DNA from 3 places in the Nocardia sp. CA-135398 genome. Region 2 is predicted to be linked to each of the others. Evidence: riboswitches for the same ligand, from Rfam matches in the RefSeq annotation. Region 2 holds a riboswitch; each other region holds the start of a gene.
What was found. A riboswitch is a leader RNA that binds a small molecule or an ion and turns the genes downstream of it on or off. The one in region 2 is predicted to bind S-adenosylmethionine.

Region 1 (9,521 bases), 3.0 Mb from region 2:
ATGTTTCGGTGCGGACGAGTTCGCCGCGGGAATCGATGTCGTATTCGATGGGACGTGCGGTGGCGCGACCGTTCGGAGCGGTGGCCAGTGGTCGGCTCGGAATGCGTCGGCGTAGTTCGGGTGCGACTTCGGCCTGGAAGAGTTCGAGGCTGGCGCGATGTTGCGACTCGCCGCGGCCGTCGCGTTCGGCGGACAGATGGATCACCTCGTGCCCCAAGGCCTCATGCTGGCGCCCCACCTTGTCGATCACCTGCTCCGGGCTGCCGACCAGCGCCGAACTGCGCGCGACGAAATCGTCGAGCGTCTCGAAGACGATCGGCAGCCCGAGCTTGCGCGCCAACCCGAGTCGAGCCTCGAAGATCGGGCGATACACGTCGAGTGCCTCCTGTGACGTGCGCGCCACATGAAATCCCGCGGTGCCCGCGCCGACCAGGGCCTCGGCCGGATCGTGCCCGTAGTGCTCCCAACGCTCCCGATAGTGGCGCACCAGTTCGGCATACGGTTCGATCGGATTGGTGACATTCGCCGAGAACAGCGGATCACCGTGGCGCGCGGCGAGTTCCACCGAATCGCGGCTGGTCGCGCTGCCGTGCCAGATGCGAATACGCGGCTGCCATGGCCGCGGCAGCGCCTTGGCCTCGATCAGCTCCGGCCGGAATCGGCCCGACCAGGTCACGGTGTCGCTGTCCCACAGCGCCCGGAACAGTTCGTAGCCTTCGCGATTGCGATCCCACTGGTCCTCGGCGGTGACGTGATACAGCTTCGCCTGCGCCGCACCGTTGCCTTTACCGATGATCAGTTCGAGGCGGCCGCCGGAGAGATTGTCCAGCGTCGAATAGTCCTCGAACGCGCGCACCGGGTCCAACAGACTCAGCGTGGTGACGGCGGTGAAAAGACTGATCCGCGCGGTGACCGCGGCGATATGGGACAGGATCACCGGCGGTGCGGCCGAGAGGAACGGATCCTCGTGCCGCTCACCGACGGCGAAGCCGTCGTAGCCGAGTTCCTCGGCGATGCGAGCCTGGCCGATGACATCGAGTAGTCGGTCCCTGGTCTCGGGCAGCCGACCGGTATGCGGATCCGGCACCCGGGTGACGAGGGTGAACAGCAGGAACTTCATGCGTTCACGACTTCTTCGGTAGGCCGGGCGGATTGATCCGCGAACTCGGCACGGTCTCGGTCCGCAACCCCCAGCGATCGATGACCTGCTGGTAGGTGCCGGTCTGGATGGCGTTGTTGATGGCCTTGTTGATGGGGCCGATCAGCCCGTTGTCCTTCTTGGTGAGCACACCGATCTCGCCCTGCAATGTGTCACCGGCGCCGGAGAAGGTCGCGACGATCTTGGTCTGATTCGCCGTGCTGCTGTGATAGATCGCGGACGGGTTCGGGCCGATGTAGCCGTCCAGGCGCTGTGAGGCCAGCGCCAGGTAATAGTCGGTGACCTGCTGGAAGTAGGCGATATCGATCGGGCGCAGGCCCTCGGCGATATTCTGCTCGTTCCACTTGACCAGCAGCTGCTCCTGATTGGTACCGCTGCCGACGCCGATCCGCTTGCCCGCCAGGCTCTTACGATCCTTGTATTCCAGCGTGCTCTGCTTGGGGATCTCCAGCGCGACGGTGTCATTGCGGTAGGTGGCGAAGTCGTATTTCTCCTTGCGCTCCTCGGTCACGGTGACGTTGGAGATGAAGACATCGGCCTCGCCGGAGTCGACCCGCACGAAGTTCTGCGACCAATCGGCCACCTGCGCAACGAGTTTCAGCCCGAGGATATCGGCGACGAGTGAGGCGAAATCGACCTCGGACCCGACAATGGTCTTATCGTCGGTGGCGTAGAACCGCAAAGGCGGTGCGGCACCGCCGGATCCGGTGACAACCAGCGTGCCGCGATCCCGAATGGCCTGCGGCAGTTCGGCGGCAATGGCGTCGACCTTGGGCGCGTGGATCCGGCCGGACTGACCGGGGGAGAGGTCGAAGGTGATCGAACCGGCGGGCTGCGCGGAGTTTTCCGCGTCCGGATCGGTGCCGCAGCCGGTGGCCAGCAAGGCGACCGTGGCGGCCAGGCCGACCAGGGCAGAGAGCTTCATCGAATACCTGTTCATCGGGGAGCGCGCACCGCGCTCAGCGGACTCGGGACAGAAATGCGCGGGTGCGCGGGTGTTGCGGGTTGTCCAGTACGTCGGCGGGCGGACCTTGTTCGACGACCACGCCGCCGTCGAGGAATACGACGGTGTCGGCGACCTCACGGGCGAAACCGATTTCGTGGGTGACGATCACCAGTGCGGTCCCGCCGTCGGCGAGATCGCGGATCACATCGAGGACTTCGCCGACGAGTTCCGGATCCAATGCGGAGGTGGGTTCGTCGAAGAGGATCACCGGCGGTCGCAGTGCCAACGCGCGCGCGATGGCCACGCGCTGCTGTTGACCGCCGGACAGCCGCCGCGGATAGGCGTCGCTCAGTTCGCCGATGCCGACCCGCGCGAGCAATTCCCGTGCCTCGGTCTCGATTTCCGCACGCGGGCGGCCCTGCGCGGAAATCGGTGCGAGCGTGACATTGTCGAGCACCGTCAGATGCGGGAAGAGATTGAACTGCTGGAAGACGAAGCCGATATGCGAGCGCTGCTTGCGCACTTCGCGGTCCGACAGCGCGTGCAACTTATTGCGGCGCAGCCGATATCCGATCAACTCGCCGTCGATGTGCACGGTGCCCGCATCCAGCGGCTCCAGGTGATTGACCACCCGCAGCAGCGTCGACTTGCCGGAGCCGGACGGTCCGATCACGGTGACCACTTCACCGGCGCGCACGGTCAGGTCGATGCCAGCCAGTACGTCGGTGCCGCCGTAGGACTTTCGCACGCCGCGCACTTCGACTGCCGCCGCCACCGGCGCGCTCATCGGGTTGCCCCGCGCGGTGCGGCGGAACCGACTTCGGCGATTTCGCGTAGCCTGCGCCACACCCTCTGCACCGGTGTCGGTGGCGGCGTGCGGTGCGCGCCCTTGGCGTAGTGGCGTTCGATATAGAACTGCACCACCGACAGAATCGTGGTCAGCACGATGTACCAGACGGTGGCCACCATGAGCAGTGGCACCACCCGGCCGTTGCGCCCGTAGATCACCTGGACCTGGTAGAACAGTTCCGCGATCGCCATGACCGACACGATCGAGGTGCCCTTGAACAGGCTGATCACCTCATTGGTCGCATTCGGCAGAATCGAGCGCATGGCCTGCGGGACGATGACCGTGCGGAACTGGCGCACCCGTGGAATGCCCAGCGCCGCGGCCGCTTCCAGCTGCCCCGGATCGACCGAAATGTATCCGGCCCGGATGATCTCGGCCGCATACGCCGCCTGATGCAATGCGAGTCCGATGACCGCCGCGGTGAACCCGCTGATCACCCCGTTCACCTCGAAGGTGAGAAAGGAAGGGCCGAATGGGATTCCGAGCGAAATCGTGTTGTACAGGTAGGCGATGTTGAACCAGAACAGCAACTGCACGATCAGCGGAATCGAGCGGAACGCCCAGATATAGACCCACGAGATCACCCGCAGCACCGGATTATTCGACAGCCGGGCGATCGCCAATGCCGTGCCGATCAGGAATCCCAGTGCCGTACCCCACAGGGTCAGCTCCAAGGTGACCTTCAGCGCCGACAGCACCGATTTCGCGGTGAAGTACTTGGCGAACGTCGACCAATCCCAGCCGGGGTTGGTGGCCAGTCCGTGGATGAATTGTGCGAGCAGTACCAGTGCGATGGCACTGACCACCCAGCGCCACGGGTGCCAGGACCTGGCGATCGCGGGTGCATCGGTGATGCCTGCGGTAGCGGCGGGTGCACCCGATGCGGCGGCATCGGGTGTGTGGGCACCCGGTATCGGTACATCCGATACCGGAGTATCGGATGCGACGGACGCGCTCATGGTTCCGGTTCCTCCATCGTTCCCGGCGGAAGCACCCGCACCCGGTGACCGGGGGGTTGCTGCGACGTCGATGAGCCAGGTCTCTCGGTCGCTCTGGATGGTGTGTCCGACGCCGAGCACGGGTCGGTCAATGGGTCTAGCCGAAATATCATGCGAAGCAGGCGAAGTCCGGCACAAGGGTACGAATCAGCCTGAGCGCAGACCTTGTTTACATGGCCATGAGCAGGCACTATTGGCCCGGTTGTGCAGTGGATCGTGGCATTTCGGATATGGTTCTGCGCGCGCTGTTCGTCCGGATTGCCCCGCTGTGGTTTGCCGCGGCGGCGCGCGGCACGACCGTGTCGCTCGCCGAAATAGCCGCTGTTGCGAAGGTTTGCCGGAGTACTCTCGGACCTCGATTCGTGCCCGACGATGAGGAGGTTCGCCGTGACCCTGCTGCGCCGTCTGACGACGCTAACCGCCATCGCGACCGGTTCGGTCGCGCTGGCTCTCTCCCCCGGCATCGCCGCCGCCGGTCCGGCGCCGATGCCCGAACCAGCTGTTCCGGCCGCGACCTCCCCGCCTGCCCAGGCCGCGCCCGGTGATCTGTTGGCCGCTTACCGAACCGTTGTCGAGGCGCTGCGCACCTTCGGCATCGACCCGTTCCTATATCCCGCCGTCGCGCCGTTCTGCTCGGCCACCGGCAGCCTCGGTCTGGTCCCCGCCGTTGCGGGGGCGGTGCCCGGCCCGTGGCCGAAAGCTACGGTGGCCATTCCGGGCCTCGACCCGGCCGCCGTCAAGGCGGGGCAAGTCATGTTCACCTTCGTCCCCTACGGCCTCGGCCCGGACGGCACCAACGCCACGGGCATGAATGTCGCCTGGGTCAACCTGGCCAATGGCCGCAGTGGCGTCACCGCCATGGGATCGATCCCCGATGTGGTCCGCACGATGGTGCCCGCCGAAACCCCGACCGAGATAAGGCCACTGGCCGAACGTGCCATCCAAGACTTCTTCGCCGCCTTCCCGGTCGGCGGGGTACGCGCGGTTCCGGTCGACACCGGATCCGGCACGGTACTCGCCGCGGTCTTCGGAACCGTCGACAACGGCGGCAAGTCCTGCTTCTTCCTCCCGACGATAGGACTCACCTCGGTGCGCTGACTACGTCTCGGCCGATGCCGCCATGGATTCCACCTGATCTTGATCAGCGGGTGGGTGTGAGGGGGCGGGCCTTCCAGGTCAAGGTGTTGTGGTGGTGGGCGCGGCGGGAGCGGGTCCAGAGGCGGAGGTAGGCGTCGATGGAGAGTGGATGTGCCAGGGCCGCGAGGATGTCCGTGCGGGTCGTGGTGCCGCGTTCCAGTGAGCGCGCGAGGAGGCGGCTGGCGACTGCGGCGCTGTAACCGATGAGACCGGCGGTGCGTACCGAACCTCGGCCACCGATCGCAGCCAGTGGGGGCACCCAGTAGGCCAGTGCCGCAACAGCTCCCACTGCCGCACCGCCGGTTGTCCTACCGCCGTAGGCGGACCACAGCCAGCGGCTGTAGCCGTCCTCCAGTTCGGCTGCGCCGCGGTACATTCGGGTGCTCGCCGCTCGGCCTGCCGCGACCAGCGCGGTCCGGCGACCCGAACGACGCAGTGCGCGAGCGATATCCAGGTCCTCGGTGGGGCTCGCGGCGACCGCGGTGTGACCGCCGATGGCGCGGTAGGCGGTTGCGTCGAAGACCAGGAACTGGCCGCATGCGACTGCCGTCGAGGGGCGCAGGCTGCGATTGGCGGCGACGATCGGCAGGCTCGCCGCCCACGACCAGCACAGCAGCGGCTGCACCAGCGCCTCGGCCAGTGATTCGGTCGCCTGGTACGGCCACGGTGACAACAAGGCGGCTCGGCTACGGCGCAATTCGGCGGTCGCCGCGGCGATCGCATTCGGTGCCAATCGCACGTCGGCGTCGAGAAAGATCAACACCGTGGCATCCGCCAATTCGGCCAGTCGCGCGCAGGCTGCGGCCTTCCCGGTCCATCCGGGTGCGGGTTCGGCCTCGGAACGGAACACCGTGAAGCGCGAATCACCCGCGATCGCTTCGAGTGCGGCCGCTTCGGTCCCGTCCGACGACGCATCGTCGAGAATCAGCACCCGCAGGCGCGGCACACCCACTTGACCGCGGAGATCATCGATCAGTTCGGGCAGTCGCGCGGCCTCGTCGCGAGCCGGGATACACACCGTGACCGGCTCGATCACCGTAGTAGGTCCGGTCGACAGCCTGCGCACCGTCACGCGGTTGAATAATGCGGTCCCGCAACCGAACAGCGCGATACCCGCGCCCGTCCACGCGGCGATCGCCGCGCCGGTGCGCAGGGTTCGCGTCAGCGGCGGGTCAGTGAACGCCACAGATTGCTCAGTGAGAAGTCGCTTTCGGGTGCACCGGGCGGCGCCGGATTGCGGTCCATATAGGCGATGGCGGCGATGATCGCGGCGACGGCCAGAGTGATACCGCCGACGATGCCAGCCCAGCCCGCGAAGGAGCGGGTGTTCGGGTCGGAATAGCTGACCTCGGCGCGCACCGTGGAGACATCGCCGGGCGGCAGTTTCCAGGAGACGGTCGAGTCGTCCTCGCGATTGCCATTGGTCTTGGCGACGCGGGCTGGGAAAGCCACCGTGAACTGCACGTCCGACCCATGCGGCGGAACGGATTTCAGATCGACCCGGCCATTGAGGCTGACCAGGTCGCCGGTGCGCTGGAACGACAGGTTGAACATGCCCTGGGTCTGATCGGAGAGCGCGCCGAGTTGGCCGACCTCGCCGAAGGACAGATCCTCGAAGAACACCTTGCTGCCGACATAACCGTCCTGGCTGTACGGCTCCACCCGCACCTTCGCGGCCAGCGAATCGGGCGCCTTCAGCTGCGGGCCCTTGTCATTGGCGTCCGCGGGCACCACCGCTGCCACGATCCGACCGGAGACCCGGTCATTCGACGACACACCCATCGACACCTGCACCCGCAGGCAGCCCGCGAGCATGGGCACCAGCATCGCGGCAAGCAGCACCGCCGCGGCCACCCGCGCAGCGGGCCGGGGAGAACGCGGCGGTAGAACCGGTGTGTCGGGCATCGCGGTGAGAGGACTCGGCTGCACGGCACACATCGTGCCAGGCCCTCGCCCCGAATTGCCACGCGACGGGCGGAATGCACGCCGCCGAAGTATCGGACAGGTCGTATCAGCCCAGCCTGGTCGCGACCGACCGCACCAGCAGCGGCACCCCGAGCACCCCCAGCCCGACACACCCGTACCAGGCCGAATACGGCAGATCGAGGAACACCGCGTGTGCGAGCGTCGACCCGAGCCAGGTCCATATGAACACCGCCACCGGCACCACCACGTCCGCCGATATCGGCTCTCGGTATCGCTGCTCCGGAGTGATCGAGTCAGGAAACTCCCGTGCGGCGGCTCCCGCCGCCGGTCCCGTGTCGGCGATCAGTGCCTCCGATGTCGACAGCTGATGCTGTGCCGTCTGCACGCTCGCCGCGAACGTGTTCGCACCTCTCGTTCCGGCCGCGCGATCCAGGCCGATGAGCAGCAACGCCATCACCAGCGCCACCGCGAACCACCCCAGATAGTTGGTGTATGGAATGTCGGTGAGCCCGGGCAGCCCCCGACCGGTGGCACACCAAGTCCACTGTCCGTCCGCCACCATCTGCGGATCGAGGAACAGATCCCAGCCAACGGCCCCCACTGCGGTCAAAACAACTCGCCCGGCCCACCGTCTGCTCGACAAGCCCGCGACCACCCACACCGGATACAGCCCACCGGTCCAGGCCAGCGCGACCACCAACGGCACTCCCGCCACCGCGGGCCCCAACCTGCCGTCGGCATACTCATAACAGCCGAACGGGAACCCTGTTGCGGTACCGATGATTTCGGCAAGCAGACCGAGCCCGGAGACAATCGCCACGAACCCCAAGGCATACCGGACACCACGCGTCGCTCCCGCGTGCACCAGCGCCGTCCCCGCCGACAACAACACGACCGCCTGGGTCACCCGATCGCGAGCAACACCCGAGGCGAGCGGATAACCGATCTGCACGAGCACGAGCAGAACCGCCGAGACCGCGGGCACCAGCAACCGCGGCGTCCATCGAAAGTCCACCGTCGACCGCGGGTGCCGACCCGCGCCACGCCAACTTGCCAGATACCTGTGAGCACCGCGAAGGGCAGAATCCGTTGCGGGTGAGGCCTCGGCCCGCCCGATGCTCTCCGCATTCGCCGTGCCGTGGATGTCGGAGTCCGTTGTGTCGGAGGGTGCCCGTCCGATGGTCTCTGCATTCGCCGGACCGTGGATGGTGGAGTCTGTTGTGTCGGAGGCCCCCGCGCGCCCGGTGGTCTCCGGACTCGCCGAGCCATAGACATCGGAGTCCGTTGTGTCGGAGGGTGCCCGCCCCATGGTCTCTGCACTCGCCCCACTGTGGACGTTGGAATCTGTCGCGTCGGAGGCCCCCACCCGCCCGGCATTCTTCGGGCGAGGGCTTTCCACCCCGGACGTGCATCGCCCGTCCGGCTCCGGCACGGCTGGCCCAGTGGGCTCCGTCATCGCCTGCGCAGCAGCGGAAGCCGGTTGCGCCGTCGATCACGCAGCACCAACTGCGCCGCGCTGCGTCCGCTCGCTCCGGACACCCCGCCACCCGGATGCGTCGACGCGCCGGTGAGATACAAACCCGGCGCGCCGGGCACCCGCTGCCCGGACAGCTCCGGCAGCGGCCGCCACAACATCATCTGATCCAGCGACATCTCCACGTGCATCACATTTCCGCCGCGCAACCCCAGTTCGCGCTCGAGATCGACCGGGGTCTGCACATGCCGCCGCAGCACATTCGCCGCGAAACCCGGTGCGTAGGAATCGACTTCGGCGATGATTCGATCCGCCTCCGACTCCGCGTGCGCGGCCCAGTCACTCCCGTCGGCCAGCTCGTACGGATGCCACTGCGCCCACAGGGAGAGCTGATGCTCATCGGCGGGGGCGATGCTGGGATCCAGCGCGCTGAAACTCATGGCCAGCACCACCGGACGCGGCGGCAGATCACCAGCTTGCGCCGCACCGTGCGCCCGGCGCAGCTGCCGCCGGTCGGAGACGAGAAACTGCAGACCATTGGCGGATTCGGCGGTCGAGCTGCCCGGATACTGCGGCAGCGCGGAGGTCGCGAGCCGCACCACCATGCCGATACCGGGTCCGACCCGGATCCGCCGCCGCCAGCCGTCGAGCACCGCATCGTCGAATCCGCCGTCCCGCAGCAGATCCAGTGTGGTCAGCACATGGCTGCCCGCGATCACGGTGTCCGCGTGCAGACTTCGCCCCGCCGCTGTGCGCACCTGCCAGCCCGCTCCGGCCTGCCGCAGCTCGGTGACCGCATCACCCGCCGACACCACACCGCCATCGGCGCGCAGCCGTGCCACCAATGCGGTTGTCAGCGCCCCACTTCCGCCCACCGCCCGTCCCGGCGGCAGCGTATGCATCAGCGCGGCGAATCCGACCATCGGCGCGGTCCCCGGTTCCGACATCGGCGGCCCGGACTGCGCACCGAACCAGGCCAGCGACGCCTTGAGCCGCTCGTCGTCGAAGTAGCTGTCCAGCAGTGCATCGCC
Region 2 (9,521 bases):
CGACGATGCAGCTGACCAGCACGTATTCATCGCCAGCTGGCCGCGCGGCCTGACTGGTCCCGCCCGGCACCACCGCCTGCAACACCTGCCCGTGCTCGACATCGGGCCCGAGGACAATCTCCTCGCCCCCGATGTCGAGCACCAGCGCCCCACCCCGATGCCACAACCACACCTCATCCGAGCGCACGGTATGCGGTGCCGACTTCTCGCCCGGCATCAATAAGAAGTAGATCCCGGTCGCGCTGGCCCGCGGCCCCGGGTAGCCCTCCGGCGTGAATTCCACCGCACTACGCCAGGTTTGCCGATACCAGCCACCCTCCGGATGCGGTTCCAGATCGAGTGCGACAGCAAGCGGCGGTCGATTGTCGGTCATGCTCCGACTATGCCCGATCGATGGTCTTCTGGGAGCCCAGCCACTGATGCGGCTGACTGGTCACGGCGGCGATGCGGTCTCGAAGTCGTGATCCCGATGGGGCAAGGTCAGCCCGCGCAACTCAGCGGTAGCCGCGAGGACGAGATCGACCGGACCTGCGCTGCGATAAGCGGGCACCGCGATCAGCCCGGCCGCTGCCGCGTTGCCACAGCTCATATACACATCGGCGACGGCTCAGAAGAGGGTGGGTTCGCCGAAGCCGGGAGTGCGTTCGATTTCCAGGAGGCGTTGTTTTGTGGTGATGCCGCCGGGGGCGGAGAAGCCGGTGAGGGCGTGGTCGGCGGCGAGGACTCGGTGGCAGGGGATGATCAGGGGGATCGGGTTGCGGCCGAGGGCCTGGCCGACGGCTTGGGCCGCGCCCGGTGCGCCGATGCGGTCGGCGACCTGGCCGTAGCTGAGGGTGTGGCCCGGATCGATGGCGCGGGTCACCTCGTAGACGGCGCGGTGGAATTCGGGAATTCCCTTGGTGCTCACGGGAATCCAGCGCAGATCGTCGAGTTCGCCCGCGAGATGGGCTTGGATGCGTGTGATGGCATCGGCGATCGGGCCGGTGGGTTCGTCCTCTGGGATCTCTTCGGAGTCCGGAATTCGGCTGCTGCGACGCATGATCCGGGTCCGCGTCGCGGCGGGGCTGGCCTCCGGCAGGCCGAATCGGAAGACGAACTCGTTGGTCCAGGCGATCGCGCAGGTGCCGATCGCGGTTTCGAACAGCGCCGACCCGGTGACCGGGCGAGCGGAAGCACTCATACGGTCAGTGTGCACTCCGGGTCCGACATCTTCGAGGAGACCAGTCCAGTCTTCAGAAACTGGCCTGGATTCCGCCGATGGTCGGCTTGACGGCTCCACAACTCGGGTTCGAGATACGGCGCTGCGCGGCCCGTTTCGGCTGCGCGAGGGCGGGAGCATCCGGATCCGGCACATCGTCGCGGCCGTAGATCGCGGCGAGATCCGCGTATCGGCGCTGGTTTTCGTAGTAGGACGGCGACCAGTCGGTCAGTGGCCCCGGCGCCCGGAACCGTTCGAGGCGGAAGGCCTCGCTCGGGCGGCGCGGCGCGAACCGGTGCACGAGGTAGGCGAAGGCGGCGATGACGAGCAGGGTGGCGAGGGCGGTCATAGAAATCAGCGTGCGCGCACTGGCCTTGCCATTAAATATCCACTTGGCTAATACTGGACTTTATGTCGACGAGAGTTATCGGTGCCGCCAGCCTTGCCCGTGATCTGGGGAGTTGGCGCAGTGCGGACGAGAACGGCGAATCCGGGGAGCGCCGGTCGACGCGTCCGGCCTATCTGGCTCTCGCCGAAGGCATTCGCCTGCTCATCCATGACGGCCGCGCACCGCTCGGCGTCGCGCTGCCCAGTGAGCGCGACCTCGCCGGCACCCTCGGCGTCAGCCGCACGACCATTACCTCCACCTACAGCCTGCTGCGCGAACACGGCTATCTGATCAGCCGTCAGGGCTCACGCAGCACCGTCGCCCTCCCGCGCGACGTGCAGCACGACGGCACCAAACCGGCCCGCAGCATCCTGGCGATGATGGCGCAACCGGAACTGCCGACCATCGATATGACCTACGCCGCCATGGCCGCGCCCCTGGAGATGCAGGAGGCCTACTCCGTTGCGCTGCAAGGTCTTCCGGCCTATCTCGGCACGCACGGTATGGATCCGGTCGGTGTGCTCGCGCTGCGCGAGGCGCTGGCCCGCCGCTACACCGAGCGCGGCCTGCCAACCGAACCGGACCAGATCCTGGTCACCCTGGGTGCCCAGCACGGCCTGCGCCTGCTGCTCAATGTGCTCACCGCGCCCGCGGCCCGCGTCCTCATCGACCACCCGACCTATCCCAATGCCATCGAGGCGATCCGCGATGTCGGCGCTCGCCCGGTGCCGGTGCCGCTGCGCCCCGAAACGCCGGAATCCGGCTGGGATCTCGACGGAATCCGCAGTGCCGCAAGGCAAACCGCGGCCACCCTGGCCTACCTTGTGCCGGACTTCAACAATCCGACCGGCCTGCTGCTCGACGCCGACGGCCGTGCCGAACTGGCCGCCATCGCCCGCGAAACCCGGATGACCGTGGTGATCGACGAATCAATGGTGGACCTGAACCTGACCGACCGGACCGCGCCCCCGCCGGTCGCGGCCTTCGCCAAGAGCAGCGAGATCATCAGCATCGGCTCGGCCTCCAAGTCCTTTTGGGGTGGTCTGCGCGTCGGCTGGATCCGCACCAACCAGTCGTTGATCACCAAACTGCTCGGCATCCGCTCCACGGTCGACCTCGGCACCCCCGTGATGGACCAGTTGGCCACCATCCACCTGCTGGAGAATGCCGACACCATCCTCACCCGCCGTCGCGACCAACTCCACGCACAGCGTGCGGCCCTGCTCACCGCGCTCGGCGAAGAGCTTCCGGACTGGCGCACGATCGTCGGCGACGGCGGCATGTCCGTTTGGGCACAACTACCTGCTCCGGTCTCGACGGCACTGGCCGCCACCGCCCCCAATCACGGCGTATTGCTCGCCGCCGGACCGAGATTCGGCGTACAGGGCGCCTTCGAACGCTTCATCCGCCTGCCCTTCACTCACCCCGAACCCGAACTCCGCCTAGCGGTCAAGTCCATCGCCGCCGCCTACGAAGCCCTTACCCCCCGCGCCGCCGACCCCCTCCAGCCCCTCACTTGCTACTGATACCTGTCGCATAGCGAATGGCTATCTCGCACAAGGTATACGGTATGCGAGGTAGTGACTCGGTATGCGGTAGCCGATCGCTGATGTAGGGCAGGATCGACGGTATGGGGCCTAGTGCGGGACCGAGTGTCCCTGAGAGTGTCGAGGACTTCCGTGTGCTCGCGGGGGCGCGGTTGGGCGAGTTCCCGCATACCGAGGTCGCCGATGCGCCCGGAATCCGTCGCGCCGCGGTGTTGCTGTGTGTGGTGGCACTAGCGGGGCCGCCGTCGGTGATGGTCATCAGGCGCGCGTATCGCGGGCGGAATGCCGGGCAATGGGCGTTGCCGGGTGGACGGGTCGACGACGGGGAAACCGTTGAGCAGGCGGCGATCCGTGAGCTGCACGAGGAACTCGGACTGACCGCCAGCCCGGCCGATCTACTCGGCAGGCTCGACGACTTCCCCGCGGCATCGGGCTTCGTCATCACCCCGATCGTGGCGGCTCTCGCCGATGCGTCCGAGCTGCGGCCGAGTCCGGACGAGGTCGACTCGGTTCATCAAGTGGATCTCGCCCGGCTGGCCGCCGACGATGTCCCGCACTGGGTGCATCCGAAAGATGCTGTGAGACAAGAGGAGCTGCGGTCCGACGCCCCTCCGGTCGCCCACGACGGCCCCGGTCTACTGCAGATGCGTCTCGCCGAGAACATGACCATCCACGCACCGACCGGTGCCATGCTGTGGCAGTTCCGTGAAGTCGTACTGCTCGGCCGAGACCCCGCCGCCGCCCGTATCGCGCATTTCGCCCAGCCGGAATGGACGCGGAACTAGCGCATTCTCGCGTCCCGCATGAATTCGCGGACGAAAACATGCGCGGGCGCGGGAATCGATGCGCGGGAGCCGTTGGAGTGCGCCGCGGAAGGTGACGGTGACGAGTTATCAGTCCGCCCAGATGGATTCGATCGGCGTGGCCTCGTTGGGTGGCGGGGTGGGCGTACCTGCGGGGGTGCGGGAGAAGCGCGGCGCCGGGGCATGCTGGACGACACCGTCGATCTCGATCAACCCGGTGCGCGCGACAATGTGCGGATTCTGTTCTGCCTCGGTGAAAGTCAGCACCGGAGTCGTGCACGCATCGGTGCCCTCGAAGATCGCGGCCCATTCGTCCCTGGTTTTGGTCTTGAACTTCTCCGAGAACAGCTTCTTCAGCTGATCCTGACCATTCGGATCGAGCTGCATCGGCAGACCTTCGGGGTCGATCTCCAAGCCCTGCAACAGTTCCGCGTAGAACTGCGGTTCGATCGCACCGACCGCCATGTACTTGCCGTCCGAGGTTTCGTACGTGTCGTAGAACGCCATACCGGTATCGAGCAGGTTGGTGCCCCGCTCATCCGACCACAGGCCCATGCCGCGCATACCCCAGATCATGTGCGAAAGCGCAAGCGCCCCATCGATCATCGCCGAATCGATGACCTGACCCTTACCGGACCTCTGTCGCTCGACCAGTGCCGCGAGAATGCCGAACACCAGGAACATCGAGCCGCCACCGAAGTCGCCGACCATATTCAGCGGCGGCACCGGACGTTCACCCTTGCGGCCGATGGCGTGCAGCACACCGGTCAGCGAGATGTAGTTGATGTCGTGTCCGGCGCGATCGGCCAGCGGGCCGTCCTGACCCCAGCCGGTCATCCGGCCGTAGACCAACCGCGGATTGCGCGCGTGCACGGCATCCGGGCCGAGTCCCATGCGCTCGGTGACGCCCGGCCGGAAGCCCTCGATCAGCACATCAGCCCTTTCGGCGAGTGCGAGCACCTTCTCGATATCCGCCGGATCCTTCAGATTCGCCTCGACGATGGTGCGCCCGCGCCACTGCGGCCGCTCCATGAAGCCGGGCAGCATATTGGGCCGCTGTACTCGCACCACATCGGCGCCGAGATCGGCCAGCAGCAGTGCCGCATGCGGTCCTGGGCCGATCCCGGCCAGTTCGATGACCTTGATGCCCGCGAGCGGGCCCTGCTCGGCGGTGGATGGTGTGCTCACGCCCTACCTCGGTTCGTCGTTGATCCAGCGCTCCCCGGGGCGACCCGAGGCTGTATTGACAGTATGACAATAACGCCGAAGCTATACCCGAGACGGGTTCGCGAGCCCCAAGGCGGAGTTGAGCCGATACGCCCCGCCACGGCCATGGAATATCGCCATCGGCAGCGCGCCCACCAAGGCGCCGCCGATACCCGGGTAGGCGTGCGCAGGCAAGTCGGCCCAGTATCCGATGACGACCGCGAGTGCGATTCCGAACGTCCCGGCCACCGAATTGCGCAGCGGATCGTTACCCCACACATTCGGAAACTGTTCGCCGACCATGCCTTTGACGAAGGGCGGTACCGCATTCGCGCCGAACAGTCCGGCCAGTGCGGACAACAAAATCGTGTGCCACATGACGATCCACCTTCTTTTCAGTCAACGGTTGTAGACCGAAAATTAGCATGGCGATCCGCTTCGGTCAACGGTCGTAGACTGAGCGCATGAATTCTCGCCCTCGCAGCCGCGCGGAGCAACGGCAGCGCACTCAATCCCGGATCCTGGATGCGGCCCGGCGGTTATTCGCAGAGGTCGGCTACGACCGGACCACCATTCGTGCGATCGCCGCCGAGGCGCAGGCCGATCCCGGTCTGGTGATGCGCTATTTCGGGTCGAAAGACAATCTCTTCGCCCAGGCTTCCGGCTTCGAACAGGATGAACTGGTCACCGGCACGCCCGAAGAGGCGGCCGACCAACTGCTGGCGGCACTCGAAACCAAGCTCGCCCAGCAACCCACCGACGCACTCGCCGCGATCCGTTCGATGTTCACCCATCCGGACGCCGCCGCCGAAGTGCAGTTCGCCATGGTGTCCCGGCAGCGCCAAGCCGCCCAGCACCTGGCCGACGACGATGCGGACTTGCGCGCCGGGCTGATCGGCGCGATCACCATCGGCACCGTCATCGGTCGGCACCTACTCCAACTGGACGGACTGCGCGACGCCGAGCCCGAACGCGTCACCGCCCTACTCCGCGCCGCCTTCCACGACATCGCTTGCGGCCCAACGACAACCCCTCGGACCCGTGATCGAAACGACACTTGAATCCGACGTTACGTCAGGTTTTAGCGTGGTTGGTGCACATCGAGAGGAGGGCACATTGGCCGAGCGGGTGTGGCGGGTAGGAGAACTCGCCCGGGAATCCGGCGTGACGGTGCGGACGCTGCACCATTACGACCGGCTCGGGCTACTGGTGCCGTCGTCGCGGACATCGGGCGGGCACCGGTGCTACACCCGGGCCGATGTCCGGCGGCGTCGGTGACTCGAGCTCTAACTCAGCGCGAAGTCCAAGTCGCCCAGCAGATCCTCGACATCCTCCAGCCCCACTGAAATGCGCACGACGCCGTCGGATAGTCCGATGGTGGCGCGGCCTTCGGGGCCCATGGCGCGGTGGGTTGTGGTGGCCGGATGGGTGATGAGGGTTTTGGAGTCGCCGAGGTTGTTGGAGATATCGATGATGCGCAGACGGTTGAGGACCTCGAAGGCGCGCTTCTTGGCCTCGTCCTCGGGCGCGTTCAGTTCGAAGGTGACCACGGTGCCGCCGCCGCTCATCTGGCTGATCGCCAGGTCGTACTGCGGATGCGACTCCAGGTACGGGTAGCGCACCCATGAGACGGATTTGTTGCTCTCGAGGAACCGCGCGATGCGCAGTGCGGATTCGGTGGAATGACGCACCCGCAGCGGCATGGTCTCCAAACCCTTGAGCAGGGTCCACGCGTTGAACGGGCTCAGCGCCGGACCGGTATGGCGCATGAGGGTTTTCACCGGACCGTCGATGTAGTCCTGGGCGCCGAGGATCGCACCACCGAGCACCCGGCCCTGACCATCGATGTGCTTGGTGCCCGAATACACCAGCACATCGGCACCGAGGTCGAAACCGCGCTGCAGCAGCGGCGTGGCAAAGACGTTGTCCAGCACCACTTTCGCGCCCGCGGCATGCGCGAGTTCGGTCACCCGACGCACGTCGACCAGCGTCTGCATCGGGTTGGCCGGTGTCTCGAAGAACACGGCCTGGGTCGGCACCGAAAGCGCCTGCTCCCATTGATCCAGATCATCGCCGTCGACGAAGACCGTCTCCACACCCCAGCGCGGCAGAATCTCGTTGCACACCACGAAGCACGAGCCGAACAGGCTGCGCGCGGCCACGAGTCGGTCGCCCGCGCCCAAAAGCGCACCGAGCGCGGTGAATACGGCCGACATACCGCTCGCGGTCGCGAAACATGCTTCGGCGCCGTCGATCAGACGCAGCCGCTCCTCGAACATGGCGACCGTCGGGTTGCCGTAGCGGGAGTAGACGAAATGCTCGATATCGCCGGTGAACGCGGCCTCGGCCGCCTCGGCGCTCTCATAGACGAAACCGGAGGACAGATACAGCGCCTCGGCGGTTTCCTCGAATCCCGAGCGACGCAGCCCACCTCGCACACCGAGCGTGGCGGGACCGACGCCTTCGGGCAGCGGCTTGTCGAACGCACCACCGGTGATCATGACTGCCGCCACGGCAGGCCGATGGCGCGCCAGCCGGAGCCGCCACGATGTCCGAACTCGTCGATCGGGCCTTCGAAGCCCTCCAGCACATTGAACGACGGGGCGATACCAGCCCCGGTCGCGGCCACGGCCGCACCGACGGAACGCTGTCCGGAGCGACAGAGGAAGACGACCGGCGCCGCCGGATCGCGACCCTCCAGCGCCTTGCTCAGCTGCTCGACGAACTCACCGTTGCGGGCGCCGTTGCTGTCCACCCATTCGATCAGCACCGTCGGCCGGTCGATCGAACTCGTATCCGGCACACCGACGAAGCGCCATTCGGCCTCGGTGCGCACGTCTACCAAGACGGCTTCGGGATTGTCCTGCAACAACTCCCACGCCTGCTGTGGGGTGATGTCACCGGCATATGTCATGCGATCCTCCTGTGAATCCACGCTTGCCGCACCTGGGATTGGGTCGCGGCCAGGTCGTCACCCGGAGCACCCCACCGCGGAGGAGGGTTGCCGACCAGTCAGCCGGGGCTTGGCACTGGTACTCATGACCTGAAAATGAGATTGCCTGGGCAGGGGCCGCCATGTCAAACCCCATTTCGCGTCGCGCATAAGCAATCAACCGCAGACGATCCAGCGGTCTTGTGAGCGGATCAGATTCCAGGTCGCCGGGGTCTCCCGCCCATCGACCGCGATGGTCACCGTCGCCTTGGCCTTATCGCCGTCGACGATCGCGTTCTCAATCTTGGTTACCTTGATCGACTTTCCGGCGGCGGCCCCACCGAACTGACCGGCGAGCGGCGTCTTGCTCTCGTCGAATCCCGAACAGGCCACGCCAGGCGGCGGCGTGTTGTCGGTGGTGGTGCGGGCCTCCGCGTAGCGCTGCACCGCCGCCGCGATCTTGTCCGATTCTGTGACATTTTTCTCAGCTGGCGAGAGCACCGCACCGAGCACGATCGCGAGCAGCACGACAGCCGCGAAGACGGCCGCCGCGATGAACGGCACCATGGAGCGACGATCGGTCTGATCGACCACGATTACGGGTTCTTCATCGGTGCCCTGCTGCTCTGTCATGAGTCGATCATCCCTGGTGGGCGGTGGTATCAGGCATTCGGCCCCGATACCGGCGACGCGCGGATTCGATAGAAGCGCGCAGAGCGGGTAGTCACGGTAGGTGGGCCGGGTAGCAAACACCCGGTGTACGCACCGCCGCGGGGCGCGTGCTGTGCCACCGATAGAATCGCGAGACTGCGGCCTGCTGTCATAGCCGAGATGGCCGCCTGTTCGCATCGGCAGATGCGATCGAGAGGGTGCGTCAAGTTAGCCTAAGCTAAGACTGACGCCGTTAATTGTTTCGACCATAAGGGTGCGCGTAAAGATGACCGAAGACAGTGCAGCGACTCGCCCGCTTCGCATCGCGATCGTGGGCGCGGGACCGGCCGGTATCTACGCCGCCGACGCGTTGATGAAGTCCGATGCCGAGGTGAGCATCGACCTGTACGAGCGCATGCCCGCGCCGTTCGGGTTGATCCGCTACGGCGTCGCGCCGGACCATCCGCGCATCAAGGGCATCATCACCGCCCTGCACAAGGTGCTGGACAAGCCGCAGGTCCGCCTGCTCGGCAATATCGACTACGGCACCGACATCACCCTCGACGATCTGCGCACGTTCTATGACGCGGTGATCTTCTCCACCGGCGCCAACGCCGACCGCGCGCTGCCGATCCCGGGCATCGACCTGGATGGCAGCTACGGCGCCGCGGACTTCGTCTCCTGGTACGACGGCCATCCGGACGTGCCGCGCACCTGGCCGCTGGAGGCGGAGAAGGTCGCGGTCCTCGGCGTCGGCAATGTCGCGCTCGACGTGGCGCGCGTGCTGGCCAAGACC
Region 3 (9,515 bases), 1.7 Mb from region 2:
CGAGCAATCGACATCCGGCGCAGCCCCGGACTCGGAGTCCGGGGCTGCGCGGTGTGAGTTCCGGATGTCAGAGCCTCGCGGTCGTGCCGCGCGGTCCGGAACGAGTGTGGATCTCTGCGCTCAGACCTTGTAGCCAAACGACCGCAGAGCGTTCAGCAGGCCACCGTCCCATTCGTTGGCGTGGCCCCAGCAGCGCCACACGAGCTGGGCTATGTAGTAATCCCCCTTCTTCTGCAGGTCCAGCAGGGCCGCCTGGACCTCCGGGTGGCCCCGCACCGCGGCATTGTGGGGGAACGGGCCGTCGTACTCGCCGCCGGTCCCCGCGGTTCCCTCGGCGCCCTCCGGCGTCGGCGATGAGACCAACATGCCCAGGATCTTCGAGAGGATCCCGGTGGCCTCTTCCTGTGCTGCACGCTCGACTTCGGTGATCTCGCTACTCTGCTGAGTCATTCGCATCTCCCATCGCTGTGTCGGTGATCCATCCCAGGGAGCCGGTCGCCCTACCACCCTGCGCCGACGGCCGGCACGCCGCACGAAACTCTGGCATCCGGCGGTATCCGCCCTGTTGCGTTGAGCTCATCGCTAGAGAGCGGAAACACGGGTCAGGTTGCCGTCATTCGGCGGCCCCTGCCAATCCGCCGCGTAGCCCGTGTCGGACGAGATCCAAGTGCCATTGCAGCGTTTGACGATGAGGTAGTCGCCGATGTCGGAATTTGTGAAGACGCTGCTAGTTTGGTTCGGCTCAAGGGTGAAGAGCTGGTGCATAGCGGCTTGACCGCCCTTTACCGCGAGCACGGCGACGACCGAGTCGGTGTCGTTGAGTATCTGGTACGTACTGGGGCGCGCTCTGGTTGTCACCGATGCGCGATCGCGTGCCGCAGACCACGGCGTCTTCTCGGTGTCAGCCTGAACGGCGGGTTGCTGTTGCTGCTGTTGCCTCATCGGCTGGGCCTTCACGGCCTTGGCCTTGCTGCCTTTGCTACTGCCAGACATCGAAACCTCCGTTGTGGTTTGCCGCACCCTGGTCCAGGTGCGTCCTACGGCACATCGATGAACTGCTCAGTCAACGCAGGGAACACGCTGCCTCAAATAAGCGTGAGCACCCGATCTGCCCATGTCAACGCATCGCCGGCAAATCCATCCCCGACCGGCCGCGCAGCCGAAACCCATGCCGCGACGGGCGGGATCGCCCTGCCGACAGTCCTGCACGATGTCCGATGCGGTCTCAGTGACCTCGATGACGCAGCAGGGACGATCCCACCTGGTTTCATTGCAAGTACCGGCCAGCCGGATCCCGCTCCAGGGGGTTCCAGTAGTAATCGGCCCGTGAGGTCCACTAGCTCCAAATCCGGCGGTAAGCCATGTACCGCAGATAGTTTCGGGAGCCGAAACCCTCCGCACGGCCTATCCGCCCAGGTCGGCGTCCGAGTTGCCGCACATAGTGCGTGGCTATGTGCGGTACTGGCTAAGCGCCGGATTTCTCAGCGATGTTCCTCGACCCCCCTACCGCCACCTGACCGCCGAGAACTGACGCGAAGTGGGAGTTACCGGCGGCCAGAAACCCTATACAAATATGCGCTCAACTCCGCAGCGGCGGCAGGGTGGCCATCGAGAACTGACCACACTCGCGCGCGCCTGGCCCTTTGAGGACAGCTCCTACGTAATTTGAGCTCATGGAAGACGAGACCTCCAAGCCGAGGACTCCTCAGGAGTCCGCCGGTCCGGCCGAACCTTCGGTGCCAGCGTCCTCGTTCGACTTGGCAGCACTTCAACGCGATCTGCGGATCGCGACACGGAACGGACGATACGCGCTGGTCACCGCAGTCGCTGCGGCTGTGATTTCAGCTGGGATATCAGCGTGGGCATCCACCAGTGTCAGCAGCACGGAGATGAACCGGCAGGAGCATTTCACCGCAGCGCAGGCGGTGCGCAAGGATCGTCGTGAGGTGTATGTGGAGTATGCGACTTCTACCATCAACCTCAGCGTCCAGTTGCAGCGGATCAATGTTGCGTTGGGCGCCCATCCACCCGACCGGGCCACTATCACAGCGGAAATGAACAAACTTCAGGAACCTCTGCAAGCTCATATGCGCGCGGAAGTTGCGATGCGGATCGTGGGCAGCGAGGTGGGCCCCTCCCTAGAGCGCCGGGACCGCGCGATAACAGATTTGATGGTTGCACCCGACTCCTCCTTGGTGGTGGTCCGAAACCACCTCGATCGTCAACCGGGCGCACTCACAGACGACGACGAGTGGCGTCGGGTCGCGACGGCGGGGATCACGGCGATCGAGAAGTTCCTGAAAGACACCAGCATCGATGAGATCGCTGAACGGGCGCGGGCAGACCTGGGGTCTGGATGATTCGATGGCGACGACGCGGTGAAGGCGTTGGCCGGATCCGTCGGCCTACCGCTCCACCACCCCGATCACCGCAGGACCGGAACGCGATCGGCTCTACGCGGCAATGGTGCAGGTCATGCCAGGCTTCGCCGAATACGAGACCAAGACCGATCGAGTGATCCCCGTCGTCGCACTGGAACCCAACACCTAAGCCACCGAGCGACGACCAGCCCACACAGTCACCATGAACAGCAGCACACCAACCACGGCCAAGCCCGCCCCGACCGTAGCGGGCGCGGTATAGCCCAGCCCCGCCGCGATAACGAGCCCACCCAACCACGCACCCGCCGCATTGGCGATATTGAGCGCCGCATGATTGAGCGCCGCGGCGAGGGTCTGGGCGTCGGCGGCGACATCCATCAGTCGGGTCTGTAGACCTGGCGCGAGCGCCGCACCTGACGCGCCGACCAAGAACGCGCTGATGGCCGCCGTGTATGGATTGTGCGCGGCGGCAACGAATCCCGCGAGGATGACCACCATGGCGATCATCGAGACGTAGATCGCCCGGTCGACGCCGCGGTCGGCCAGAATGCCGCCGACGATATTGCCAGCGACCATTCCGAGTCCGAAGAGCATGAGCACGAACGGCACCAGTCCGAGCCGCAGACCGGCCACATCGGTCAAGGTGGTGGTGATGTAGGTGTAGACGGCGAACATGCCGCCGAAGCCGATCGCGCCGACCAGCAGGGTCAGCAGCACCTGCGGGCGCCGCAATGCGCCGAGTTCGGTCATCGGATTGGTGATCCGGATACCGTGCAGCTCCGGAACGAAGCGGATCAGGGCCGCGACGGTGGCGACACCGATCACCGCGACCACCACGAAGGCATCGCGCCAGCCGAGATGCTGGCCCAGCCAGGTCGCGCTGGGAACGCCGACAACGTTGGCGGCGCTCAATCCGAGCATAACCGCGGCAACCGCCTTGGCACGCTGCCCCACCGGCGCCAGCGTCGCGGCGGCCAGCGACGCGACACCGAAGTACGCGCCGTGCGGCAGGCCCGATAAGAACCGCGCGATGACCAGAGTTTCGAATGTGGGCGCGATAACCGTCGCCGCATTTCCGATGGTGAACGCCACCATCAGGGCGACTAGCAGACGTTTGCGCGGCACCCGTGCGGCCAGTGCGGCGATCAGCGGAGCGCCGACGACAACACCGAGCGCATAGGCCGATACGGCATGCCCTGCCGTCGGCTCGGACACGCTCATGGCGCTCGCGATATCGGGCAGCAAACCCATGGTGACGAATTCGGTTGTGCCGATTCCGAATCCACCGAGGGCCAGCGCCAGCATCGCCGGAATATGCCAGTCCGTCCGCTCGGCCTCGGCACGTGCGGGACTCTGCGTTGCTACGGAACTGGTCACAACTTCATGTAACCGTCCGGCGACCGCCGACGCTTCCCGAGCAAGCGTGAGTTCCCCCACGTCAGCATCGAGAAATCGAAAGTCTCACCCGCATACCGCACATTTCGGGCACCGGATGGCAACCGCTGCTCGATTCCCGCACAGGACACCGCGATCCGAGGCTTCGCATCGCCGATACAGGCGTCAAGTGACCCCCGGGTCGCGAAACAGTGCGGGCACCCGTACCACCGACCCTTTCGAGCGACCTGCAAGCAGTCGCTAGCGGTGTGGTGCGGGTGCCCGTATGTCGCGCCCGGCGCTGGCTCTTGCCCAGCGCCGGGTATTCAGTTCACCCCGTCAGCGCAGGGCGCGGGCCAGGTTGGCGTCGAGCGCACCGAGGAACTCCTCGGTGGTCAGGTAGCCCTGATCGCCGCCGACGAGCAGCGCCAGGTCCTTGGTCATCTGGCCGCCCTCGACGGTCTTGATGACGACGTCCTCGAGCGTCTGCGCGAAGCCGATTACCTCGGGGGTGTTGTCCAGCTTGCCGCGGTGCTCGAGGCCGCGGGTCCAGGCGAAGATCGACGCGATCGGGTTGGTCGAGGTCGGCTTGCCCTGCTGGTGCTGGCGGTAGTGCCGGGTAACGGTGCCGTGCGCGGCTTCGGCCTCACAGGTCCGGCCGTCCGGAGTGAGCAGCACCGAGGTCATCAGGCCGAGCGAGCCGAAGCCCTGCGCCACGGTGTCGGACTGCACGTCGCCGTCGTAGTTCTTGCAGGCCCAGACGTAGCCGCCCTCCCACTTCATGGAGGAGGCGACCATATCGTCGATCAGGCGGTGCTCGTAGGTGAGGCCCGCCGCGTCGAACTGGGTCTTGAACTCGGCGTCGAACACCTCCTGGAAGGTGTCCTTGAACATGCCGTCGTAGGCCTTGAGGATGGTGTTCTTGGTCGACATGTAGACCGGGTAGTTCTGCTGCAGGCCGTAGTTGAACGAGGCCCGCGCGAAGTCCTCGATGGACTTCTTGAAGTTGTACATACCCATGACGACGCCGCCGTCCTCGGGCATCTTCACGACCTCGTGCACGATCGGCTCGCTGCCGTCCTCGGGGGTGAAGGTGAGGGTGACGGTGCCGCCCTGGAAGACCTTGAAGTCGGTGGCGCGGTACTGATCGCCGAACGCGTGACGGCCGATGATGATGGGCTTGGTCCAGCCGGGGACCAGACGCGGCACATTCGAGATGATGATCGGCGCGCGGAAGATGGTGCCACCGAGGATGTTGCGGATGGTGCCATTGGGCGAGCGCCACATCTTCTTCAGGCCGAATTCCTCGACCCGGGCCTCATCCGGAGTGATCGTGGCGCACTTGACGCCGACACCGTGCTCCTTGATCGCATTCGCGGCGTCGATCGTGACCTGGTCGTCTGTCTTGTCCCGATATTCGATGCCGAGGTCGTAGTACTCGAGGTTCACATCGAGATACGGGTGGATCAGCTTGTCCTTGATGAACTGCCAGATGATCCGGGTCATCTCGTCGCCGTCGAGTTCGACGACGGTGCCTTCAACCTTGATCTTGGACATGGATCTTCGTGTCCTCCTAGGATGGTGCCCTTATTGCACGGCCAGGCGAACACGCTTGTGAGCGGACCCCAGCTGTTCCAACAGACAACGTATATGTCCCGCGTTGTCCGCGAGACGAGTGGTGCAAACAAGACAAGCGTACTGCTGCCATTGACCTCACCGCGCGGGCAGCCCCCCATGTGAAGCCGCCCGAAATTGTTACCGACAAGTAGGTCGGCGGTGCCGACACCCTGCCGAAATAGCGATGTCCGGGCATCCCATCGGATACCCGGACATCGCTATTTCAGGATCAGATCGCGACCGGAATCCGGGCGTCCTCCTCGGATCCCTCGATCAGATTCTCCGGCTTGTCCCGAATCATCAACGCGATCACCGGAATTGCCGCGAGGAAGAATCCGGCGCCGACATAGAACGCCACGTCGTAGCTGTGGATCGAAGCGCGGGCCAGCAGATTGTCCATGGTCGGATTGTTCTGCGCGTAGGTCTTGGCCGTCTGCACCGAGATGGTGGTGAGCAGCGCGGTGCCGACCGCGCCGCCGACCTGCTGTGCCGCATTCAACAATGCACTGGCCACACCCGAGTCCGCTTCCTCGACCTGATGCAGCGCGACCGTCTGCATCCCGACGAACAGCGGGCCCATACCGAGCGCGATCAGCAACTGCGCGGGCAGCACGCTGACCGCGTAACCGTCGCCGTAGCCCAACTGCGCCAGCCACACCAGACCGAGCACGCCGAGCACGGCACCGACGACCATCAGCGGCCGCGGGCCCAGCTTCGGCAGCAGCGCACTGGTGACACCGGCCGAGATCGCGATGCCCGCCGGGAACGGCAGGAAGGCGAAGCCGGCCTTCAGCGACGAGTAGCCGAGGGTGATCTGGAAGTAGTAGCTCAGGAACAGGAACATCGCGAACATCGCGATCGGGATCAGCAGCGCGGCCAGGAAGGCGCCACCGCGGTTGATCTCACCCGGAATATGCAGCGGCAGCAACGGATTCGCCGAGCGACGCTCGATGGCGACGAAGGCGATCAGCAGCGCGACGCCGATGACGAGCAAGCCGAGGGTGCTGCCAGCCAGCCAGCCGTCCTCGGCGGCGCGGCTGAACCCGTACACGATGGCGATCAGACCGAGCGTCACGGTGACCGCACCGGGCACGTCGTAACCGCCGATGCGCGGTGTCGGCACATCCTTCAGCACGAATGCCAGCGCGCCGAGCAGCGCGAGCAGGGCGATCGGGGTGTTCACCAGCAGGCACCAGCGCCAGGAGGCGTATTCGGTCAGCGCGCCACCGGCGATCAGGCCGAGAGCCGCACCACCCGCGGAAATACCGGCGAAGACGCCGAAGGCGGTCGCGCGCTCCTTGGCCTCGGTGAAGGTCACCGAGAGCAGTGACAGCGCCGCGGGAGCCAGCAGAGCCGCGAACGCGCCCTGCAGCGCCCGTCCGGCGAACAGCTCCGCGCCGTTCTGCGCCAGACCGGCCACCGCCGACGCCCCGGCGAAGCCGACCAGGCCGACGATGAAGATCCGTCGCCGGCCGAGGTAGTCGGCCAGCCGTCCGCCGAGCAGCAGCAGACCGCCGAAGATCAGGGTGTAGGCGGTCAGCATCCACTGCCGATTGCCGTCGCTGATCTCGAGATCCTGTTGGGCGAAGGGCAGCGAGATGGTCACGATGGTGGCGTCGAGCACCACCATGAGCTGGGCCAAGGCGATCACCCCCAGGGCCCACCAGCGTGCCGAACTCGTTTGCTTCTCCAGAACTTCCACCGCTGTCGCAGTCTCGCTCACCTTGGTCTCCTAGTCCGAAGTTCGTGCAGCCATCCTGTCATCTACAGACATTTGTCGTCAAGAGAAAAATGTCGCACTCCGACATTTGACCGTTGAGGACACAAACCCGCCCGATTGCGATAGCATGGGGCCATGCTCGAGTCATCGACGCCGATCGGCGCGAGCGCCACAGCCGAGGACGCTGTGCGCGCCCCAGCGAATCCAGGGACCAGTGCGTCCGGCGGTCCGGGATTGCGCGAGCGCAAGAAGCAGCAGACCCGTTTGCGCATCATCGAGGTGGCACTCGACCTGTGCGACGCACAGGGATTCGACGCGACGACGGTCGAACAGATCGCCGACCGCGCGGATGTGTCCCCGCGCACGATCAACCGGTATTTCGACAGCAAAGAGGCCATCGTCCTCGGGCCGGTCAAGGATTTCGGACTGGCGATCGCCGAATGCCTGCGCGGACTCCCGGTCACCGGCAATGAGCTGCAATCGCTGCGCGAGGCCTTCTTGCAGGTCGTCGACCAGGCTGCGGCGAGTGTCGACGGACCGCTGTCATTCCGCCGCTTCCAGCAGATGCAGCGAATCCTGCGCAGCAGTCCGACGGTCAGCGCGCAGAGCATGGAACTGGCCGACGATAAAAACGCCGCGATCGCCGACGTGATCGCCGAGCGACTCGGCACCCAGCCCGACGCGCTGCCGGTGCGGCTGGTCGTCGGCGCCTGGCAGCTGATCGGCCATCTCAGCATGGAGTGCCAGAACTCGATCTTCGACGAGGAGGACACCGCCGCGGCCGCCGCCGAGGCCCGCAACGGATTCACCACATCGTTCGACGAATTCATGCGCGTGTGCACCGGGCGGCCCGCGACCGAGCCGGTGGAAACCCGGTAACGGATTTCAGTCGCCGCCCGCCCGCCGGTTACCATGTCCGTCAGGTCATGAGTGCCAGCGCGAAGCCCCGGCTTGCTGGACGGCAACCCTCCAGCAGCGGTGGGGTGCTCCGGGTGATGACCGGGCTCTCGATGGTCGAGGGCAAGCGCGCACTTCAGGAGGTTTTTCCGATGAGTTGTCGTCCGTCACCCGCACCCCGATAAGACCGCAGGCGAACAACCCTTTGGAGCACGATATGAGTGACCCCATCGCGTCCGCGGCCGGACTCCCGGTCTACCGGACCGCGGCCCGGTTCAGCCGGGTAGTTAACATCGGGGATGTGCGTTCCCTCGTGATTCCCCCGGCGTCGGCGACGCACTGTGCGCGGCGGGTCGGTTTCACGGCGGCGACGACGTGACTGTGACCGACCCTCGTACCGCGCGTTCCGCCACGGTGGCCCTGCCACCGCCGGACGGGAGGCTCGGCATCATCGCCATCGGGGATGTGCGGCTGGAGAGCGGCGCTGTCATCCCGGACGTTCATCTGGCCGTACAGCGCTGGGGCGAACTCTCCCCCGCACTGGACAATGTGGTGCTCGTCGAGCACGCGCTGACCGGCGATTCGCATGTCGTGGGGGTACCCGACGACATCCATCCGCTGCCCGGCTGGTGGGACGGCATGGTCGGGCCGGGCGCACCGGTGGATACCGACGAATGGTGCGTCGTCGCGACGAATGTGCTCGGCGGCTGCAAGGGCAGCACCGGCCCGTCGACGCTGGCGCCGGATGGAAAGCCTTGGGGCGCAAGGTTTCCGGAGATCTCGATCCGGGATCAGGTGACCGCGGAAGCGGCGCTGCTCGATCTGCTCGGCATCGAACGCCTGGCCGCCGTCGTCGGCGGTTCGATGGGCGGTATGCGAGTGCTGGAGTGGATGGTCGGCGCGCCGGAGCGGGTCGCATCCGCGCTGGTGCTCGCCGTCGGCGCACGCGCCACCGCCGACCAGATCGGCACGCAGACAACGCAAATCGCCGCCATCAAGGCCGATCCCGATTGGCAGGGCGGCGATTATCACGACACCGATCGCGCCCCGATGACCGGCATGGGCATCGCCCGCCGCATCGCGCACCTGACCTACCGCACCGAAAGCGAACTCGATCACCGCTTCGAGAACAACGCGCAGGGCGATGAGGATCCGCGCAACGGCGGCCGCTACGCGGTGCAGAGCTACCTGGATCACCAAGCCGAAAAGCTTTGCAGCCGTTTCGATCCCGCTACCTATGTGCTGCTGACCGAGGCGATGAACCGACACGATATCGGCCGCGGTCGCGGCGGCATCGCGGCCGCCCTCGCCGCCACCCCGGTGCCGTGCGTGGTCGGCGGCGTCGACTCGGATCGCTTGTACCCGTTGCGAACTCAACAGGAACTGGCCGACGGCCTGCCGGGCTGTGAGGGCCTGGAAATCGTGCACTCCCGCGACGGCCACGACGGCTTCCTCACCGAAGCCGCCGCGGTATCCAAGCTGCTGATCGAGACAATGCGATTGGCGCGAATCGGCCGCGCCAGCTG

Region 1: it holds a riboswitch for S-adenosylmethionine, as region 2 does, so the genes downstream of both, ACQP1T_RS28345 (amino acid ABC transporter permease) here and ACQP1T_RS03165 (rhodanese-like domain-containing protein) in region 2, are expected to answer to the same signal.
Region 3: it holds a riboswitch for S-adenosylmethionine, as region 2 does, so the genes downstream of both, metX (homoserine O-acetyltransferase MetX) here and ACQP1T_RS03165 (rhodanese-like domain-containing protein) in region 2, are expected to answer to the same signal.

Annotation. Positions count from the first base shown of each region.
Region 1 covers NZ_CP192084.1:6,402,340-6,411,860, reverse strand. Annotated here, with positions in the region: gene ACQP1T_RS28360 (LLM class flavin-dependent oxidoreductase) at 1-1,120, opposite strand, end outside; gene ACQP1T_RS28355 (ABC transporter substrate-binding protein) at 1,125-2,099, opposite strand; gene ACQP1T_RS28350 (amino acid ABC transporter ATP-binding protein) at 2,119-2,892, opposite strand; gene ACQP1T_RS28345 (amino acid ABC transporter permease) at 2,889-3,914, opposite strand; SAM riboswitch class I at 3,925-4,018, opposite strand; gene ACQP1T_RS28340 (hypothetical protein) at 4,341-5,051, shown strand; gene ACQP1T_RS28335 (glycosyltransferase) at 5,095-6,225, opposite strand; gene ACQP1T_RS28330 (LppM family (lipo)protein) at 6,252-7,028, opposite strand; gene ACQP1T_RS28325 (carotenoid biosynthesis protein) at 7,102-8,031, opposite strand; gene ACQP1T_RS28320 (phytoene desaturase family protein) at 8,469-9,521, opposite strand, start outside.
Region 2 covers NZ_CP192084.1:686,304-695,824, forward strand. Annotated here, with positions in the region: gene ACQP1T_RS03110 (cupin domain-containing protein) at 1-373, opposite strand, end outside; gene ACQP1T_RS03115 (hypothetical protein) at 434-589, opposite strand; gene ACQP1T_RS03120 (methylated-DNA--[protein]-cysteine S-methyltransferase) at 608-1,180, opposite strand; gene ACQP1T_RS03125 (hypothetical protein) at 1,233-1,547, opposite strand; gene ACQP1T_RS03130 (PLP-dependent aminotransferase family protein) at 1,610-3,112, shown strand; gene ACQP1T_RS03135 (NUDIX hydrolase) at 3,217-3,918, shown strand; gene ACQP1T_RS03140 (CaiB/BaiF CoA transferase family protein) at 4,027-5,124, opposite strand; gene ACQP1T_RS03145 (hypothetical protein) at 5,206-5,520, opposite strand; gene ACQP1T_RS03150 (TetR/AcrR family transcriptional regulator) at 5,607-6,203, shown strand; partial or broken gene ACQP1T_RS03155 (MerR family DNA-binding transcriptional regulator) at 6,259-6,411, shown strand; gene ACQP1T_RS03160 (O-succinylhomoserine sulfhydrylase) at 6,429-7,643, opposite strand; gene ACQP1T_RS03165 (rhodanese-like domain-containing protein) at 7,640-8,056, opposite strand; SAM riboswitch class IV at 8,071-8,186, opposite strand; gene ACQP1T_RS03170 (Rv0361 family membrane protein) at 8,252-8,707, opposite strand; gene ACQP1T_RS03175 (FAD-dependent oxidoreductase) at 9,012-9,521, shown strand, end outside.
Region 3 covers NZ_CP192084.1:7,701,762-7,711,276, forward strand. Annotated here, with positions in the region: gene ACQP1T_RS34340 (hypothetical protein) at 121-450, opposite strand; gene ACQP1T_RS34345 (hypothetical protein) at 583-993, opposite strand; gene ACQP1T_RS34350 (hypothetical protein) at 1,674-2,360, shown strand; gene ACQP1T_RS34355 (nitroreductase/quinone reductase family protein) at 2,425-2,550, shown strand; gene ACQP1T_RS34360 (MFS transporter) at 2,547-3,686, opposite strand; gene ACQP1T_RS34365 (NADP-dependent isocitrate dehydrogenase) at 4,095-5,312, opposite strand; gene ACQP1T_RS34370 (MFS transporter) at 5,602-7,095, opposite strand; gene ACQP1T_RS34375 (TetR family transcriptional regulator) at 7,228-7,971, shown strand; SAM riboswitch class IV at 8,015-8,125, shown strand; gene metX (homoserine O-acetyltransferase MetX) at 8,365-9,515, shown strand, end outside.